2 regions of the Pseudomonas sp. CYM-20-01 genome follow, and region 1 is predicted to be linked to the other one. Evidence: predicted binding sites of a transcription regulator. Region 1 holds the regulator's gene; the other holds the start of a gene.
What was found. Region 1 encodes sigma-54, which starts transcription at its own class of promoters, with help from an activator protein. Its sites were predicted from a motif close to ANTGGCATNNANNTTGCTNT; they were not measured.
Positions count from the first base shown of each region.

Region 2: a site for sigma-54 is predicted at 3,620-3,639, ahead of M2497_RS24160 (circularly permuted type 2 ATP-grasp protein). Genes of this name have one in related genera too.

Region 1 is NZ_AP025169.1:1,220,903-1,229,161, reverse strand. It holds gene M2497_RS05405 (HAD family hydrolase) at 1-237, shown strand, start outside; gene lptC (LPS export ABC transporter periplasmic protein LptC) at 246-818, shown strand; gene lptA (lipopolysaccharide transport periplasmic protein LptA) at 805-1,338, shown strand; gene lptB (LPS export ABC transporter ATP-binding protein) at 1,338-2,063, shown strand; gene M2497_RS05385 (RNA polymerase factor sigma-54) at 2,248-3,741, shown strand; gene raiA (ribosome-associated translation inhibitor RaiA) at 3,817-4,122, shown strand; gene ptsN (PTS IIA-like nitrogen regulatory protein PtsN) at 4,133-4,597, shown strand; gene rapZ (RNase adapter RapZ) at 4,600-5,457, shown strand; gene M2497_RS05365 (HPr family phosphocarrier protein) at 5,474-5,746, shown strand; gene M2497_RS05360 (ZIP family metal transporter) at 5,791-6,684, opposite strand; gene M2497_RS05355 (superoxide dismutase) at 6,718-7,329, opposite strand; gene M2497_RS05350 (hypothetical protein) at 7,331-7,759, opposite strand; gene M2497_RS05345 (class II fumarate hydratase) at 7,787-8,259, opposite strand, start outside.
Region 2 is NZ_AP025169.1:5,345,098-5,353,356, forward strand. It holds gene M2497_RS24145 (cytochrome c) at 1-189, shown strand, start outside; gene M2497_RS24150 (transglutaminase family protein) at 423-1,226, opposite strand; gene M2497_RS24155 (alpha-E domain-containing protein) at 1,223-2,173, opposite strand; gene M2497_RS24160 (circularly permuted type 2 ATP-grasp protein) at 2,178-3,587, opposite strand; gene M2497_RS24165 (ribonuclease E inhibitor RraB) at 3,989-4,330, opposite strand; gene M2497_RS24170 (hypothetical protein) at 4,543-4,779, opposite strand; gene M2497_RS24175 (START domain-containing protein) at 4,883-5,488, opposite strand; gene M2497_RS24180 (YkgJ family cysteine cluster protein) at 5,530-5,784, opposite strand; gene M2497_RS24185 (translation initiation factor 2) at 5,947-6,432, opposite strand; gene M2497_RS24190 (PLP-dependent aminotransferase family protein) at 6,537-7,976, opposite strand; gene M2497_RS24195 (OmpA family protein) at 8,224-8,259, opposite strand, start outside.

The DNA.
Region 1 (8,259 bases):
GGCCAACTCAACCTAAGCTATGAGCAGGTCGCCTACTTGGGTGATGACTTGCCAGACCTGCCGGTGATTCGCCGAGTAGGCCTGGGCATGGCCGTCGCCAATGCGGCGGCGTTTGTTCGCGAACACGCCCACGGCATCACCAGCGCCCGCGGTGGCGAAGGTGCCGCCCGCGAGTTCTGCGAGCTGATCCTGCGTGCCCAGGGCAGCCTTGAAGCGGCACACGCCGCCTACTTATAGAGCGTTTTATGCTGAGCAAAAAGATTCGCAACTTCCTGTTATTCGGGGTCATCGCCGCGCTGTTCCTCGCGGTGGGCTACTGGAATATCAGCCCGGAGCGCTTTCTCGACCAGCCTGCTGCGCAGGTTGACGAAGGCGCTATCGACTATTACGCCATCAATGCCAAAAGTGTGCAGTTCCTGCCTGACGGCAAGGTGCAGTACGAAATGACCTCGGACAAGGTCGAGCATGTGAAGGCCACCGAGGTCACCCTGCTGACCAACCCGGACATGAACATTTACCGCGGTACCGAGTTCCCATGGCACGTCACCAGCAAGCGTGGCGAGGTCAACCCGGACGGTACCGAGGTGGAACTGATCGACTCGGTGCGCATTGCGCGCACTGACGATAAAAGCCGTGAGACGGTGATTACCAGCAGTCGCATGACCGTATTCCCGCAGAAGCAATATGCGCAGACCGAGCAAGACGTTAGAATCGACGGCGCTGGCGGTGTATCGACTGGCAAGGGAATGAAAGCGTATTTGAAAGAAAGCAGGATACACCTGCTATCGAACGTAAGAGGACAGTATGAGGCTCGTTAAAACTCTCCCTATTTTGCTCGGCCTGGGCGCAGCACTGGGAAGCGTGAGCGCCTGGGCTCTGCCGAACGATAGCCAGCAGCCGATCCACATCTCGGCCGATGATGCACAGCTCGATGACAAGCAAGGCGTCGCAACCTACACCGGTGGCGTGATCATCACTCAGGGCTCGATGAAAATCACCGGCAATACCGTGACGCTAACGCGCACCAAAACCGGCGACATCGATGTCGTGACCTCGGTGGGCAACCTGGCTTACTTCGAACAGAAGCAGTCCGCGACAGACACCGGCCCGATGAAGGGCTACGGCAAGACCATCCAGTACCACGCCCAGCAGAACCGCATCGTACTGATTGACCAGGCCAAGGTGCTCAGCCCCGATGGCAACTCCACGGAAGGTGAGAAGATCACCTATGACACCGTGAAACAGATCGCTAATGCCGGTCGTGCCAATGGCAACAAGGTCACCGCGCCTCGTCCACGCATCGACATGGTTATCCAGCCGAAGAAGAAGGCCGAGTAATGGCAACCCTGAAAGCCCAGCATCTGGCCAAGGCCTATAAAAGCCGTCAGGTCGTGCGCGACGTCAGCCTGTCGATCGACAGCGGCCAGATCGTCGGCTTGCTCGGCCCCAACGGCGCCGGCAAGACCACTTGCTTCTACATGATCGTCGGTCTGGTCCAGGCGGATCAGGGCCGTGTCCTGATCGATGACCTGGACGTGAGTCACCAGCCAATGCACGGCCGCGCACGGGCCGGTATCGGCTATCTCCCGCAGGAAGCGTCGATCTTCCGCAAACTGTCGGTGTCGGACAACATCATGGCGATCCTCGAGACCCGCAAGGAACTCGACCGTGACGGCCGTCGCAAGGAGCTGGAAAGCCTGTTGCAGGAGTTCCATATCAACCATATCCGCGACAACCTCGGCATGAGCCTGTCCGGTGGTGAGCGTCGTCGCGTGGAAATCGCCCGCGCACTGGCCACTGCCCCCAAGTTCATCCTGCTGGACGAGCCGTTTGCCGGCGTCGACCCGATTTCGGTCGGCGACATCAAGCAGATCATCCATCACCTCAAGGCCAAGGGCATTGGCGTGCTCATCACCGACCACAACGTCCGTGAGACGCTCGATATCTGCGAAACCGCCTATATCGTCAATGACGGCCAACTGATTGCCGAAGGTGATTCCGCTACCATCCTGGCCAATGAACTGGTCAAGGAAGTGTACCTGGGTCACGAGTTCCGCCTGTAAACACCGTGGTGTCACGGCGTTCGCCAAGGTGCGCGGGAGTCAATGAAAACCTCCGGATTTTTATTGTTACCGCGCTCTAGGCAAAGCACCCGACATCAGGCATATAATTTGCTTATGTTTGGCGCTCACGCGCCCTGTCGTGGATGGCGCATTGCGCCGGCGAATAAGGTGTTAAGCCCCTGCCATGAAACCATCGCTAGTCCTGAGAATGGGCCAGCAGCTGACGATGACACCGCAGCTGCAACAGGCCATCCGCCTGCTCCAATTGTCGACCCTGGACCTGCAACAGGAAATCCAGGAGGCCCTGGAGTCCAATCCGATGCTCGAACGCCAGGAAGAAGGCGACGACTTCGATAATGCAGACCCGCTGGCCGATAACATCGAGCAAAAACCCAATTCCGACGTGCAGGAACCCTCCTACCAGGAAACCGCCCCCACGGTGGACAACCTTGAGGAAGGCGAATGGAACGAACGCATTCCCAACGAGCTTCCGGTCGACACCGCCTGGGAAGATGTCTACCAGACCAGCGCCAGCAGCCTGCCCAGCAATGACGATGACGAGTGGGACTTCACCACCCGCACCTCCGCCGGCGAGAGCCTGCAGAGCCATCTGCTGTGGCAACTGAACCTGGCACCGATGTCGGATACCGATCGCCTGATCGCCGTAACCCTGATCGACTGCATCAACAATCAGGGTTATCTAGACGAGACGCTTGAAGAAATTCTTGAAGCCTTCGACCCCGAACTGGATATCGAACTGGACGAGATCGAAGCCGTCCTGCACCGCATCCAGCAGTTCGAGCCATCCGGTATCGGCGCGCGCACCCTCAGCGAATGCCTGCTGCTGCAACTGCGCCAGTTGCCGGCCAAGACCCCATGGCTCGCCGAGGCCCAGCGCCTGGTCACCGACTACATCGACCTGCTGGGCAGCCGCGACTACAGCCAGTTGATGCGCCGCATGAAGCTCAAGGAAGACGACCTGCGCCAGGTCATCGAGCTGGTACAGAGCCTTAACCCGCGCCCCGGCTCGCAAATCGAGTCCAGCGAAGCCGAATACGTCGTCCCCGACGTGATCGTGCGCAAGGACAACGAGCGGTGGCTGGTGGAGCTGAACCAGGAGTCGGTGCCACGCCTGCGGGTCAACCCGCAATACGCCGGTTTCGTCCGCCGCGCCGACACCAGCGCCGATAACACCTTCATGCGCAACCAGTTGCAGGAAGCCCGCTGGTTCATCAAGAGCCTGCAAAGCCGCAACGAAACCCTGATGAAAGTCGCCACCCAGATCGTCGAGCACCAGCGCGGCTTCCTGGAATACGGCGACGAGGCGATGAAGCCGCTGGTACTGCATGACATCGCCGAAGCGGTGGGCATGCATGAGTCGACCATTTCACGCGTGACCACGCAGAAATTCATGCATACCCCACGGGGTATTTATGAACTGAAATACTTTTTCTCCAGCCACGTCAGCACCTCCGAAGGCGGCGAATGCTCGTCAACGGCGATCCGCGCGATCATCAAAAAACTGGTTGCGGCGGAAAATCAGAAAAAGCCATTGAGTGACAGTAAGATCGCTGGTTTACTGGAGGCACAAGGCATTCAGGTCGCCCGTCGAACCGTCGCCAAGTACCGCGAGTCCCTTGGGATCGCGCCTTCCAGCGAGCGTAAGCGTTTGATGTGACGGGCGGGCCACAGCGTTCCAGTGGCAGGCGCCTTTGCCTGCCGCTTTATGCACTGGCAACGAAGGAGAAGCTGTATGCAAGTCAACATCAGTGGACACCAACTGGAAGTGACCAAGCCCCTGCGTGAGTACACCGAAAGCAAGTTGAACAAGCTTGCAGGGCATTTTGACAAGATCACCAACGTGCAGGTCATCATGGAGGTCGATAAGCTCAAGCAGAAAATCGAGGCCACCCTGCACGTACCGAATGCCAAGCTCGTCGCCAATGCGGAACATGAAGACATGTACGCGGCGATCGACTCGCTCTACGACAAGCTGGACCGCCAACTCATAAAGCATAAGGAAAAGAATCTGCACCTGATGCAAGGTACAGGTCGTTAACTCTCCCCCCATGATCCGACTTGAAACCATCCTGACCCCCGGCCGTTCCCTCGTGAACGTGCCGGGTGGCAGCAAGAAGAAAGCCCTCGAACAAATTGCCAACCTGATCGCACGCGAAGTGCCGGATCTGGAGATGCAAGATGTCTTCGATGCGCTGATTGCCCGTGAAAAACTCGGTTCCACCGGTTTTGGCAACGGCATCGCCATTCCTCACTGCCGCCTCAAAGGCTGCGAAACACCTGTCAGCGCCCTGCTGCACCTGGAAGCCCCCATCGATTTCGACGCCATCGACGGCGCCCCGGTTGATCTGCTGTTCGTTCTGCTGGTCCCGCAAGCCGCCACCGATGCGCACCTGGAACTGCTCCGGCAGATCGCCAGCATGCTCGACCGCAAGGAAGTACGCGACAAACTGCGCAGCGCCAGCAGCAATGAGGCGTTGTACCAGGTTGTCCTGGATGAACAGAACGGGCAGTAACCATGCGCTTGATCATCGTCAGCGGCCGCTCCGGCTCGGGTAAAAGCACCGCCCTCAACGTTCTTGAGGACAACGGTTTCTATTGCATCGACAACCTGCCCGCCGGCCTGCTGCCGGAGTTGGCTGAACGCGCCTTGATCCATACCGAACTGGCCCAACCGCTGGTCGCCGTTTCGATTGATGCCCGTAACCTGCCCAGCCATCTTGAGCGATTCCCGCAATTGCTCGAGGAAGTGCGGGGCAAGCACATTCATTGCGACGTGCTGTACCTGGACGCCGACGAAGAAACCCTGCTCAAACGCTTCTCCGAGACCCGCCGGCGTCACCCCCTAAGCAGCCCCCATCGCTCTCTGGCCGAAGCCATCGAAGACGAAACCAAGCTGCTGGGGCCGATCATTGACCTCGCCGACCTCAAGATAAACACCACCAGCCTCAACCTGTACCAGTTGCGCGATGCTATCAAGCTGCGCCTGCTGAACCAGCCAGAGCCGGGCACCGCGTTTCTAGTGGAGTCGTTTGGGTTCAAGCGCGGCATGCCGGTCGACGCCGACCTGGTGTTCGATGTGCGCTGCCTGCCTAACCCGTACTGGAAACCGGAACTGCGTGACCAGTCCGGGCTGGATCAGCCCGTGGCCGATTACCTGGCAGCGCAACCGGATGTGGAGGAGATGTTCCAGGATATCTCCTCCTACTTGCTCAAATGGCTGCCACGCTTTGCTGCAAGCAACCGTGCCTATGTCACCATTGCCATCGGCTGCACTGGCGGCCATCACCGCTCCGTCTACCTGACCGAGCGCCTGGGCCAGGTGCTGCAACAAACCCTCAAGAACGTCCAGGTCCGCCACCGCGACCTTAGCTGAAAGGAACACCCCCGCGATGCCCGCTCTGGAAATTGAAATCATCAACAAGCTGGGCTTGCACGCCCGCGCCTCGGCCAAGTTCGTGGGCGTAGCAGGGCAGTTCCCCTGCCAGATCCGCGCCGGGCGTACACCGGAATCCATGGTCGACGGCAAGAGCATCATGGCCATGATGATGTTGGCGGCCGGCAAAGGCACCAGGATTCACTTGAAGACGGAAGGCGAGCAGGAAGACGAAGCGATGGCAGCGCTGGTGGCGCTGATCAACAATTACTTCGACGAAGGTGAATAACCCCCTGTAGGAGCGAGCTTGCCTGCTCCTACAGTAGACGTAACCTACCCCAGAGCGGTGTCCATCACCATCATCAAGCAAAAACCGATGCACAGGCCCAGGCTGGCGAGTTTTTCGTGACCATTGCGTCGCGACTCGGGGATGACTTCGTGGGTCACCACCAACAGCATCGCGCCAGCAGCCAGGGCCAACCCCAAAGGCAACAGCACTTCGGCCAGGCTGACCAGCCAGGCGCAGAGCACAGCGAATACGGGCTCCACCAGGCCTGATGCAGCGCCGATCAGGAACGCCTTGACCCGCGACATCCCCGCCCCGGCCAACACCAACGCAATCACCAGGCCTTCGGGTACGTCCTGCAACGCAATGCCCATGGCCAAGCTGTCAGCATCGGGCATGCCGCCACCGGCGGAAACGCCTACCGCCATGCCTTCGGGAATGTTGTGGGCGATGATGGCAAACACAAACAGCCAGATGCGCGGCGGGATCACCGGCTTGTCTGGCGTGCCCATCAGCATTTCCGGGCTGGCACCGGAGACCTTGCGGTCAACCAGGTACAACCCGAATGCGCCCAGCATGATGCCAAAGCTGATCAAGCCGCTGGCACCCCACGGCGAGAGCCCCAGGCTTTCAGCCGCGGCGATGCCCGGGACGATCAGCGAAAACGCCGTTGCCGCCAGCATCACCCCAGCACCAAAGCCCAACAATGTGTCGCTCAGCGCCACCGGCATGCGCCGGATCACCAGTACCGGGACCGCGCCCAGCGCCGTACCCAGCGCGCAAATGGAGCCGCCTTGCAGGGCGCGCAGGATGCGCGGTTCCAGGTTCAGCCAGGCCAGCCCGTGGGCCACCAGCAATGCAGTACCTGCCAATAGCAGCAGCGAGCCAAACGCATAACGAAACATTCGTCCGCTGCTGATCGCCAGTGTTTCAGTGCCCATAGTCGGCCTTAGGTCTTGTTATGAAGGTGAATGTCAGGCCACCGCGGCCTGATAGAGGGCAGCAACTTCCGGCCAGTTAATGACGCTGTAGAAGGCGTTGATGTACTCCGGGCGACGGTTCTGGTACAGCAGGTAATAGGCGTGTTCCCAGACGTCCAGGCCGAGGATCGGGGTATTGCCGTTCATCAACGGACTGTCCTGATTCCCACTGCTTTCAACCACCAGGGTCTTTTGCGGGGTGACGCTCAACCAGGCCCAGCCGCTGCCGAAGCGCGTCAACGCAGCCTTGGTGAAAGCCTCCTTGAAGCTGTCGAAACCACCCAGCTGTTCGTCGATGGCTTTACCCAGCACGCCTTCGGGCTTGCCACCACCTTTGGGCGACATCACCGCCCAGAACAACGAATGGTTGGCGTGGCCGCCGCCTTGATTGATCACCGCTGCGCGCAGTTTTTCCGGCAGTTGCTGCACGCTGGACACCAGTTTCTCGACCGGCCAGCCCGCGAACTCGGTGCCTTCGACCGCTGCGTTGAGGTTATTGATATAGGTCTGGTGGTGCTTGGTGTAGTGAATCTCCATGGTTTGCGCATCGATATGCGGTTCCAGGGCGTCATACGCGTAAGGCAAGGCAGGCAGGGTGTAAGTCATATCAATGGGCTCCGTAGTGGGGCGTGGCGGGCTGCACTGTAGTACTGCCCAGCAAGCGATGAGTGCGAGGGTATTCGCCGTGATCGCTGATGAAATTCAACAGTTCGACGTAGGTTTTGCTGCTCTGGCGCAGCGCCGCCTCCCGCAATTGCGGGCTCAGGCGCGGGTCCTGCATGGTCTGCAAAAGACGCTGGTGGATAGCGCAAAGGTATTCCGCGCTTTCTTCCGGCTGGTTCAGCCGCAGGTGCAGGTCCGCCAGGTTGTGATGGGAAATGACGCAAGCCGCCACTGCTTCGTCGGCATCCGCCCAGCGTTCGAACAGCACTTGGGCCAGGGCCAGGGCTTGCAAGTAAGCCTCGCGAGCGTCAACCAATTCACCCGCCATAAAGCAGCGATTGGCCCGTTCGATCGTGCGTTTCCAGTGCTCCATGGTGAGCCTCCAAAGCAGAGTCGGTGATTACACGCCGCCGGCCGTGAGCTTTTCCGGATCCAGCAGGATTTCCAGTTGGCTGCGCGGCAAGTCGGTGTGCTCAAGGGCGACATCAATCACCGGACGGCCCTGTTGATAGGCCTTCTTGGCAATTTCAGCAGCCTTTTGGTAACCGATGATCGGGTTGAGCGCGGTGACCAGGATCGGGTTGCGCGACAGCGCTTCCTTGAGCTTGGCCTCATTGACCTTGAAGCTGGCAATGGCCTTGTCCGCCAGCAAACGACTGGAGTTGGCCATTAACTCGAGGCTGCTGATCAGGTTATTGGCGATGATCGGCAGCATCACGTTCAGTTCGAAGTTGCCCGACTGGCCGGCGACGGTGATGACCGTGTCGTTGCCGATAACTTGTGCGGCCACCATCGCGGTGGCTTCAGGGATCACCGGGTTGACCTTGCCGGGCATGATCGACGAACCAGGCTGAAGGCCTTCCAGCTCGATTT
Region 2 (8,259 bases), 2.6 Mb from region 1:
ATCCCCTACAACCCCACCGAGTATTTTGGCGGTGATTTCCTCAAGCGCTATATCCGCGACCCGCAGAGTTTGCGGCGTTGGCCACAGGCGAAGATGCCGGCGTTCGCGGCCAGCGTGTTGCCGGACGGTGAGCTGGATCTGTTGGTGGGGTATTTGAAGCATATGGCCGGGCGTAAACAGCAACCTTAAACATCCGGTGGTGAACGCGTTGTGGTGAGCGGGCTTGCTGTGGTGAGCGGGCTTGCCCCGCGTTGGGCTGCGCAGCAGCCCTGATCAAGCAGAATGCGGTGTGTCAGGAGTTTCTTCGGTTCCTGGTTTTGGGGCTGCTGCGCAGCCCAACGCGGGGCAAGCCCGCTCACCACAGCAAATCTGCTCACCACAACAAGTCCGCCAGCCACAACACCCCGCTCGCCGCAACCGAATCATTGCTGCTGGACGGAAATCACCGGCGTCGGCGCCACGAACACCTTGGCATGCATCTGCTCATGCCCACCGCCCCGGCGCATGCCGCGCACCGGGCAAGCATCGAGGTAATCCAGCCCCACCGCCAGCTTCAAATGCCGCTCCGGGCGGGCCAGTTGGTTAGTCACGTCAAAGCTGTACCAGGCGTCATCCAGCCAGGCTTCGGCCCAGGCGTGGCTGGCCAGGTGCGTGCTGTCCTCGGTGTACAAATACCCCGACACATACCGCGCAGGAATGCCCAGGCTACGCGCACAGGCCAGGAACGCGTGGGTGTGGTCCTGGCACACGCCCGCACGGCCGGCGAAGGCCTGGGCGGCGCAGGTGTCGACCTCGGTCGCGCCGGGCGTGTAGACCATCGCCTGGTTAAGTGCCTGCATCAGGTCGATCAATGCCGTACGGTCGCGCCGTTGATGGCAGTGCTGTTCGGCAAAACCACGCAGGGCTTCATCGGGTTCGGTCAGGCGCGTGCAGCGCAGGAACGGGAACGCCGATTGGCTCTCATGCTCGGCCTCGCGCAACTCGTCGATGTCCACCTGGCCACGCGCGCCAATGATGATGGCGTCGTGGGGCTCGTCCAGGGTCAACACATGCAGGATGTTGCCGAACGGGTCCACCTGGGCACGCACCGGGCGTGGCAGGTCAAGTTGCCAACTGAGTACATGCTGGCGCTCGCTGTCATGGGGCGTGAGGCGCAAGTATTGGATGCTGGCGCGCACCTGGTCTTCATAGTGGTAGGTGGTTTCGTGGCTGATGGAGAGTCTCATGCCGCCTCCAGGTAGGAACTGTAGATGGCGTCGCCCAACTGGCGGACCAAAGGAATAAAGTCGGTCAGCCAGGCGTGCAGGCCTTCCTCAAGGATTTCATCGATGGCGGTAAAGCGCAGGCGCGCATCCATCTCGGCGGCCAGGCGCTGGGCCGGGCGGCCGTTGATGCCAGGCAGGCTGGCGAGTATCTGGTCGATCTCTTCACTGCAGGCCCGCAGTGAGCGTGGCACATCGGCGCGCAACAGCAGCAACTCGGCGACTTGCCGTGCGCCGGGCGCATCGCGATAGATCTCGGTGTAGGCCTCGAACGACGACAAGGCACGCAGCAAGGCGCTCCATTGATAGTAGGCGTGGGCCGTGCCATCGGTGACAGCCTCGGCGCGGTCACCGGCCATCTCATAGCGGGCGTCCAGCAGGCGCAGCGTGTTGTCGGCCCGTTCGATAAAAGTGCCCAGGCGGATAAATCGGAAAGCATCGTTGCGCATGATGGTGCCGTAAGTGGCACCCCGGAACAGATGGGAGCGCTCCTTGACCCACTCACAGAACCGGCTCATGCCATAACGGCTGAGGCCCTGCTGGGCGATATCGCGAATATCCAGCCAGGTGGCGTTGATGTTTTCCCACATATCCGCGGTAATTCGCCCACGCACCGCATGGGCGCTGGCCCGCGCGGCGCCGAGACAACTGTAGATGCTGGCCGGGTTGGCCGCGTCCAGCGCAAAAAAGTGCAACAGGCGTTCGGCGTGCAGTTCGCCGTGACGTTCGTGGTAATCGTCCAGGGTGCCGGTAATCAATAGCGGCATGGCCAGTTCATGCAGGCCGTCGCCGCGCCCATCCTGGGGCATCAGTGACAGCGAATAGCTGACGTCGAGCATGCGTGCGAGGTTTTCCGCACGCTCCAGGTAGCGCGACATCCAGTACAGATCCGAGGCAGTTCTACTCAACATGGCATCAGTCCTCGACCACCCAAGTGTCTTTGGTGCCGCCGCCCTGGGACGAGTTCACCACCAGCGAACCTTCGCGCAAGGCCACGCGGGTCAGGCCGCCGGGCACTACACGGGTCTCCTTGCCGGACAACACAAACGGGCGCAGGTCGATATGGCGCGGCGCAATGCCGTTTTCGACAAAGGTCGGGCAGGTGGATAAACACAGGGTCGGCTGGGCGATATAGGCGTGGGGCTTGGCCTTGATCCGCGCTCGGAAGGCTTCGATTTCCGCTGCCGTGGACGCCGGGCCTACCAACATGCCGTAGCCGCCGGAGCCCTGGGTTTCCTTCACCACCAGGTCGGGCAGGTTGGCGAGTACGTGGGATAGCTCGTCCGGTTTACGACACTGGAAGGTCGGAACATTCTTCAGGATCGGTTCTTCATCCAGGTAAAAACGGATCATCTCGGTGACGAAGGGGTACACCGACTTGTCATCCGCCACGCCGGTGCCGATGGCATTGGCCAGCACCACATTGCCGCAGCGATAAGCCGCGAGCAGGCCGGGCACGCCGAGCATGGAGTCCGGGTTGAAGGCCAGGGGATCGAGAAACGCATCGTCGAGACGACGGTAGATCACGTCCACGGCCTTGGGCCCATCGGTGGTGCGCATGAAAACGCGGTCATCGCGTACGAACAGGTCGGCGCCTTCCACCAGTTCCACGCCCATCTCGCGGGCGAGAAAGGCATGCTCGAAGAACGCGCTGTTAAAGCGGCCCGGCGTCAATACCACCACGCTGGGGTTATCCAGGGGGCTTGAGCTTTTCAGCGTGTCGAGCAGCAGGTTGGGATAGTGATCGATGGGCGCGATGCGCTGGGCAGCGAACAGTTCGGGGAACAGGCGCATCATCATCTTGCGGTCTTCGAGCATATAGCTGACGCCGCTGGGTGTACGCAGGTTGTCTTCGAGCACGTAGTACGTGCCGTCGCCATCGCGTACGAGGTCGACGCCGGAGATGTGGGAATACAGGTCGCGGTGCAGGTCCAGGCCCTGCATCGCCAGTTGGTATTGCTCGTTGGCCAGCACCTGTTCGGCAGGAATGATCCCGGCCTTGATGATGCGTTGCTCGTGATACAGGTCGGCGAGAAACATGTTCAACGCCTTGACCCGCTGGATGCAGCCACGCTCGACAATCCTCCATTCACTGGCGGGAATGCTGCGCGGGATGGTGTCGAAGGGAATCAGACGCTCGGTGCCCTGCTCGTCCCCGTAGAGGGTGAAGGTGATCCCGGCGCGGTGAAACAGCAAATCGGCTTCGCGCCGGCGTTGAGCCAGCAATTCAGGCGGGGTTTCGGCCAGCCAGCGGGCGAACTCGCGGTAATGCGGTCGGACCTGGCCTGCCCCATCGTACATTTCATCGTAATAAGTGCGGATCATGCCGAACTCCTTGTCACCCGGGCGCAAGAACCATCGCAAGGCCCGTGCCAGCGGCATAAACACTTAAAAATCAGTGAGTTGAATTAACCACGTAATCTGCTCGCACCGTCCTGGTGCGTAGAATGCCCGGTGCACTGCCCGACGCTTCATCGCAATGCGGGCTTTGACTATCAACAGCATAGTCAGAGTTGATTTCACTGCCCGGCGCAGGCTACGGATAATCGGCCCCATCTGCTGAACTGCCTTCAGCGCTCCGCTCTTCCCTTTAGGCCACCCGTATGGGTGGCCTTTTTTTTGGTGCGTAAAAATAGCGCGCAAGTTCCGAGTTATTTTCCCACCGCACAAACAAAATCGGCCGACCCAAAGGCCAGCCGATACGCTGTGTTGCTCATAAACTGCCGCTACATGGGTAACCCACGCACCTCCTGCTTCACGCCCCATCCTTCGATGATCCCGCCCAGCGGCTCGACCACCGCCCCGAAGTCTTGCTCGAAATCTCCTATGCCGTCGTAGGTCGCAAACATGACTTTGCTCAGTTCCAGGTACCAGGCGCCATCGTCGCGCGCACTCACCTGGGCATTCAGGGATTCCCCGCGAAACTCACCCGCAGCCCTGCGCGCCCGTTCCTCATCCGGGAAAATGGCGTAGAACTCGATGGGGTGAAAACGCGAGAAGTCGAAGCCGCCTTCTTTCATGCGGCGCAGAACATTGGTGCTGATGTCTTCTTGATAGGCTGTGCTCATGAAAAGTGCTCCTCAAATTGATGGATAGACTTTCCGTGCTTCCCGAAGCCCACGCCGCAATGGCGTGGGGACTACGGCAACAACATCACCGCTGGAAAACAAGCATGTAGCTGACAAGACCAGAACTAGCGATTCATTCGCTGATCTCGTTTGCAGAGTAGCGCGAAGCTATCACCTCCACCAGAGGCGCTTGGATGGACTACAGGGAATGTTCAGACGGCGGGAGAGATGTCGAGGATCTGGATGCTGTTCTGGTCTTTGAGGATCTTGACCGTCGGCTCGGGCTTGCGGCCCTCCAGGTCATTGAGGTCCAGTTCGGCGGCGACGGGCACCAGCTTGTTGCGAATCATGTGCGCAGCGTCTTCGAGGCTGGGCTTGTGTTCGCAGGTGAACTGCTCCACGGTCTGCACGCCGTGATCATCAACGAAGGTAATTTGCCACGTTTGCATCGGTGCCTCCTCGATAAAACCCATGTGTGGGCTTACACATATCTGGACCTTGAGCGCTGGACAAACGTTCCACTCAAGGCCGGAGGCACCGGATCAGCTGCAGTTATTTTTCCGCGTGTTGCTTCAAGGCTTTCAAGGTGTTGAACGGAGCGTCCACCACGAACTTGTTGGCCAGCCACGAGGGCACGCTGCCGCCTGGCTCGGTATGCACCTGGTAGGTGACTTCGGTCAGGTTGTCGCCTTTGGGGACCAGTTTCCAGAAGCCTTCAACCTGGGCTACGCGTACGAAGCCTTTTTCTTCCGGCTGATAAGTAGGAACCTCCAGCAAGGTCCGAGTGACACTGCCATCGGCACCCTTGGCAGTGGTGATTTTCAGGATCGAATCACGATTACTGACGGGGAACGGCGCATTGAACTGGGTGTAGGTATAGCTGACGTCACCCTCATGTTTCAGCAGCTTCTGCAATTTGCACTCATGAATCCACTTGCACGCACCGACTACGTCTTCCTGCAACGCGACGATCTTCGCCACCGGTGCCTTGATCGTGGTCACCCCGCGATACGCCTTGTACTTGGAGCCGGCAATTTCGCTCAGGGACACCTTGATACCGTCTTCGTCCTTGGCGACTTGCCAATCCTCAGCCTGGGCAGTGGCAGCAAACAACACCGTAAAACCGCACAACACAGCCATTCGTTTCAGCGAACCCATTGTTGTATTCCTTATTGTTGAAGTTCCGATAGTAAAGCCCATCAAGCCGCCGTCATCTGCTCCCACCAGCCGATCAAGCGGATCGCATCGGCCTGGTCGGTGCCGCAGACCTCGAGATCCGCCTTGAAATCACTGCACACCGCCGGTCGCTCCGGCTGGCCGAACAGCAGGCATAGCTGTTCGACCGATAGGTGCAGGCAGCGTTCGCCCGCCGGTTTGCCCTGTGGCATGCCCGGTAATGGCGAACTGATGGAGGGGGCGATGCAGCAAGCGCCACAGCCTTCACGGCAATTCATGACCAGCAGGTCCTCGACGACTCAATGTGGATGGCCGGGCTAGAGTACGCCCTAAAACAGCCGTTTTAAAATGGGTTAACAGGGGTTTTTCGCAGAAAACAAAAGTGACTGACCAGTCTGCGACAGATGGTCGAGGGCACGCGTCACGTTTGCGGGAAAAGTTTACTGCTTGAACTCGAACTCCACCGCGGCGCCTTCGACTTCGCGCCGTTCTTCGTTGCGCAATTGCAGCTTCATTTCATTGCTGAGCAGGCGGCCGTTGATCTGGAAGGCGCTGTTGTCGGTGGGTTTCTCACCGAACATCGGCGGCAGCAAGGGCACACTTTTGGGTTTGGGCATGGTACCGATAGGCTGCAAGTGCCTGACCATGTCCGACGGCAGGGACAGGTCCAACTGTGCCGGTGGCAATTGTGTCTGCGTCACTTCGCGGGATGCCTTGGACTTGCTGGCTGCACGTTTTTTGGCGGCAGCGGTGGGTTTCTTCACCGCTGGGGCTTTTTTAACGGGAGCCGTTTTTTTCGTGGAGGGCTTCTGCTCGTTACTGGCGGCCGGCTTGGTTTCACTCACAGGAGCTGCCGCCAGCACTGTGCCGACGTTGCACAGGCTTAACAGGCCAATTACCAGAACAGCGCGAAAAATACAGGTCATATCGCCTACAGCATTAACGGCAGAGGGCCATATGCTCGCTTGTTGTGCGCGGCATGACAAGCACAGTGATTAGTGTGCTAGAGGATTTGTCCCCTTTCTGAGCGTCATAATCCTGCTGCTGTTTCCTGGCATAACTGGCTCGCCAGCATCCCCAACGTCATCAGCGCCCGCTCTGCCTCGCGGTTCCACGGGGTGCCGCAGTTCAGGCGAATACAGTGGTTGAACTGCTCCGTATTACTGAAGATCAGCCCCGGCGCAATACTGATGCCCTGTTGCAGTGCGCGCACGTGCAGTTCCTGGGTATTGACCCTTCCAGGCAAACTGACCCACAGGATGAAGCCGCCCGTCGGACGGGTCATCTGGGTGCCTTCCGGGAAATACTGCTGCACCGCCAGTTGAAAGGCGCTGAGGTTCTTGCGGTATTCCTGGCGAATGTAGCGCAGGTGCCGGTCGTAGCCGCCATTCTCTAGGTAAGCGGCAACGCCCATCTGCGTGACACTGCACGCGGAGTGGGTGCTGAACATCTGCAGGCGCTGGATCTCCTGCTGGTATTTGCCGGCGATCATCCAGCCAATGCGCACACCGGGGGACAGCGTCTTGGAAAAGCTGGAGCAATAGATGACCCGATCCAGGCGGTCATAGGCTTTCAGCGCCTTGGTGCGGCCCAGTTCGAACATCAGCTCGCCGTAGATATCGTCCTCGACAATCTGGATGTCGAAGTCCGAGGCCAGGCGCAGTAACTGTTTCTGCCGTTCCTCAGGCATGGTGCCGCCCAGCGGGTTGCTCAGGCGCGTGGTCAGCACCAGGGCCTTGATCGACCATTGGTTGGCCGCCAGTTGCAGGGCTTCCAGGCTCATGCCGGTGGACGGGTCGCTGGGAATCTCGATGACCTTGAGGCCCAACAGATCGGCGAGTTGCAGCAACCCGTAATAGGTCGGCGACTCAGCGGCAATCAGGTCGCCAGGCCGCGTCAGCACCCGCAACGACATCTGCAACGCATCGACACAACCGTGGGTGATCACCACTTCGGACGGGTCCACCACCACGCCCGCATCGCGCATGCGGATCGCCACCTGGCGGCGCAGCGGTTCGAAACCGGGGCTGAACATGTAGCTGAACGCACGCGGGCTCTGGAAGCGTGTGACCTTGGCCAGTTGCTGGTGCAGGGCGCGTACCGGCAAGTAGTCCACGCTCGGCACTGCGGCGCCCAACGGGAACACACCTTCGCGGCGCGATTCGCCCAAGACTTGTTGAATGATACTGCTGCGGGTGACCAACCCGGGGCGCTCGACCCGTGCAATGTCCGGCGTCGGCGCCGTGAGTGCTGGCGTCTGGTGCACGTAATAGCCGGACTGTGGCCGCGCCCGGATCAGCCCCTGGTCTTCCAGGTTGGCGTAGGCCTGCAACACCGTGGCGTGGCTGACGTTCAGCTGTGAGCTCATCTTGCGCACCGAAGGCACACGCTCACCCGGCTGATAGACACCGCGCCGGATATCCTCAGCCAGTTGCTGGGCGATACGTTGGTAAAGCAACAGATTGGTCATGACGCAGCACTCGATTTCACGGGTATTTTATTTTTGTGTGAAACATACCGGCACAGTTTAGAAGTGTACGGGGACAGTTGCCACAATAGTCGAGCGCGCGTTGGAGTGACAGTAAAACTGTGAGGGTGCACACCAAAATGTGGGAGAGGGCTTGCCCCCGATGACGGTGGGTCAGCGACAGATTTGCTGACTGATGCACCGCTATCGGGGGCAAGCCCCCTCCCACATTCAGAGCTGCTCCAGGCTTCTACCGGGCGGCGCCCAGTTGACCTTTCTCGTCAGA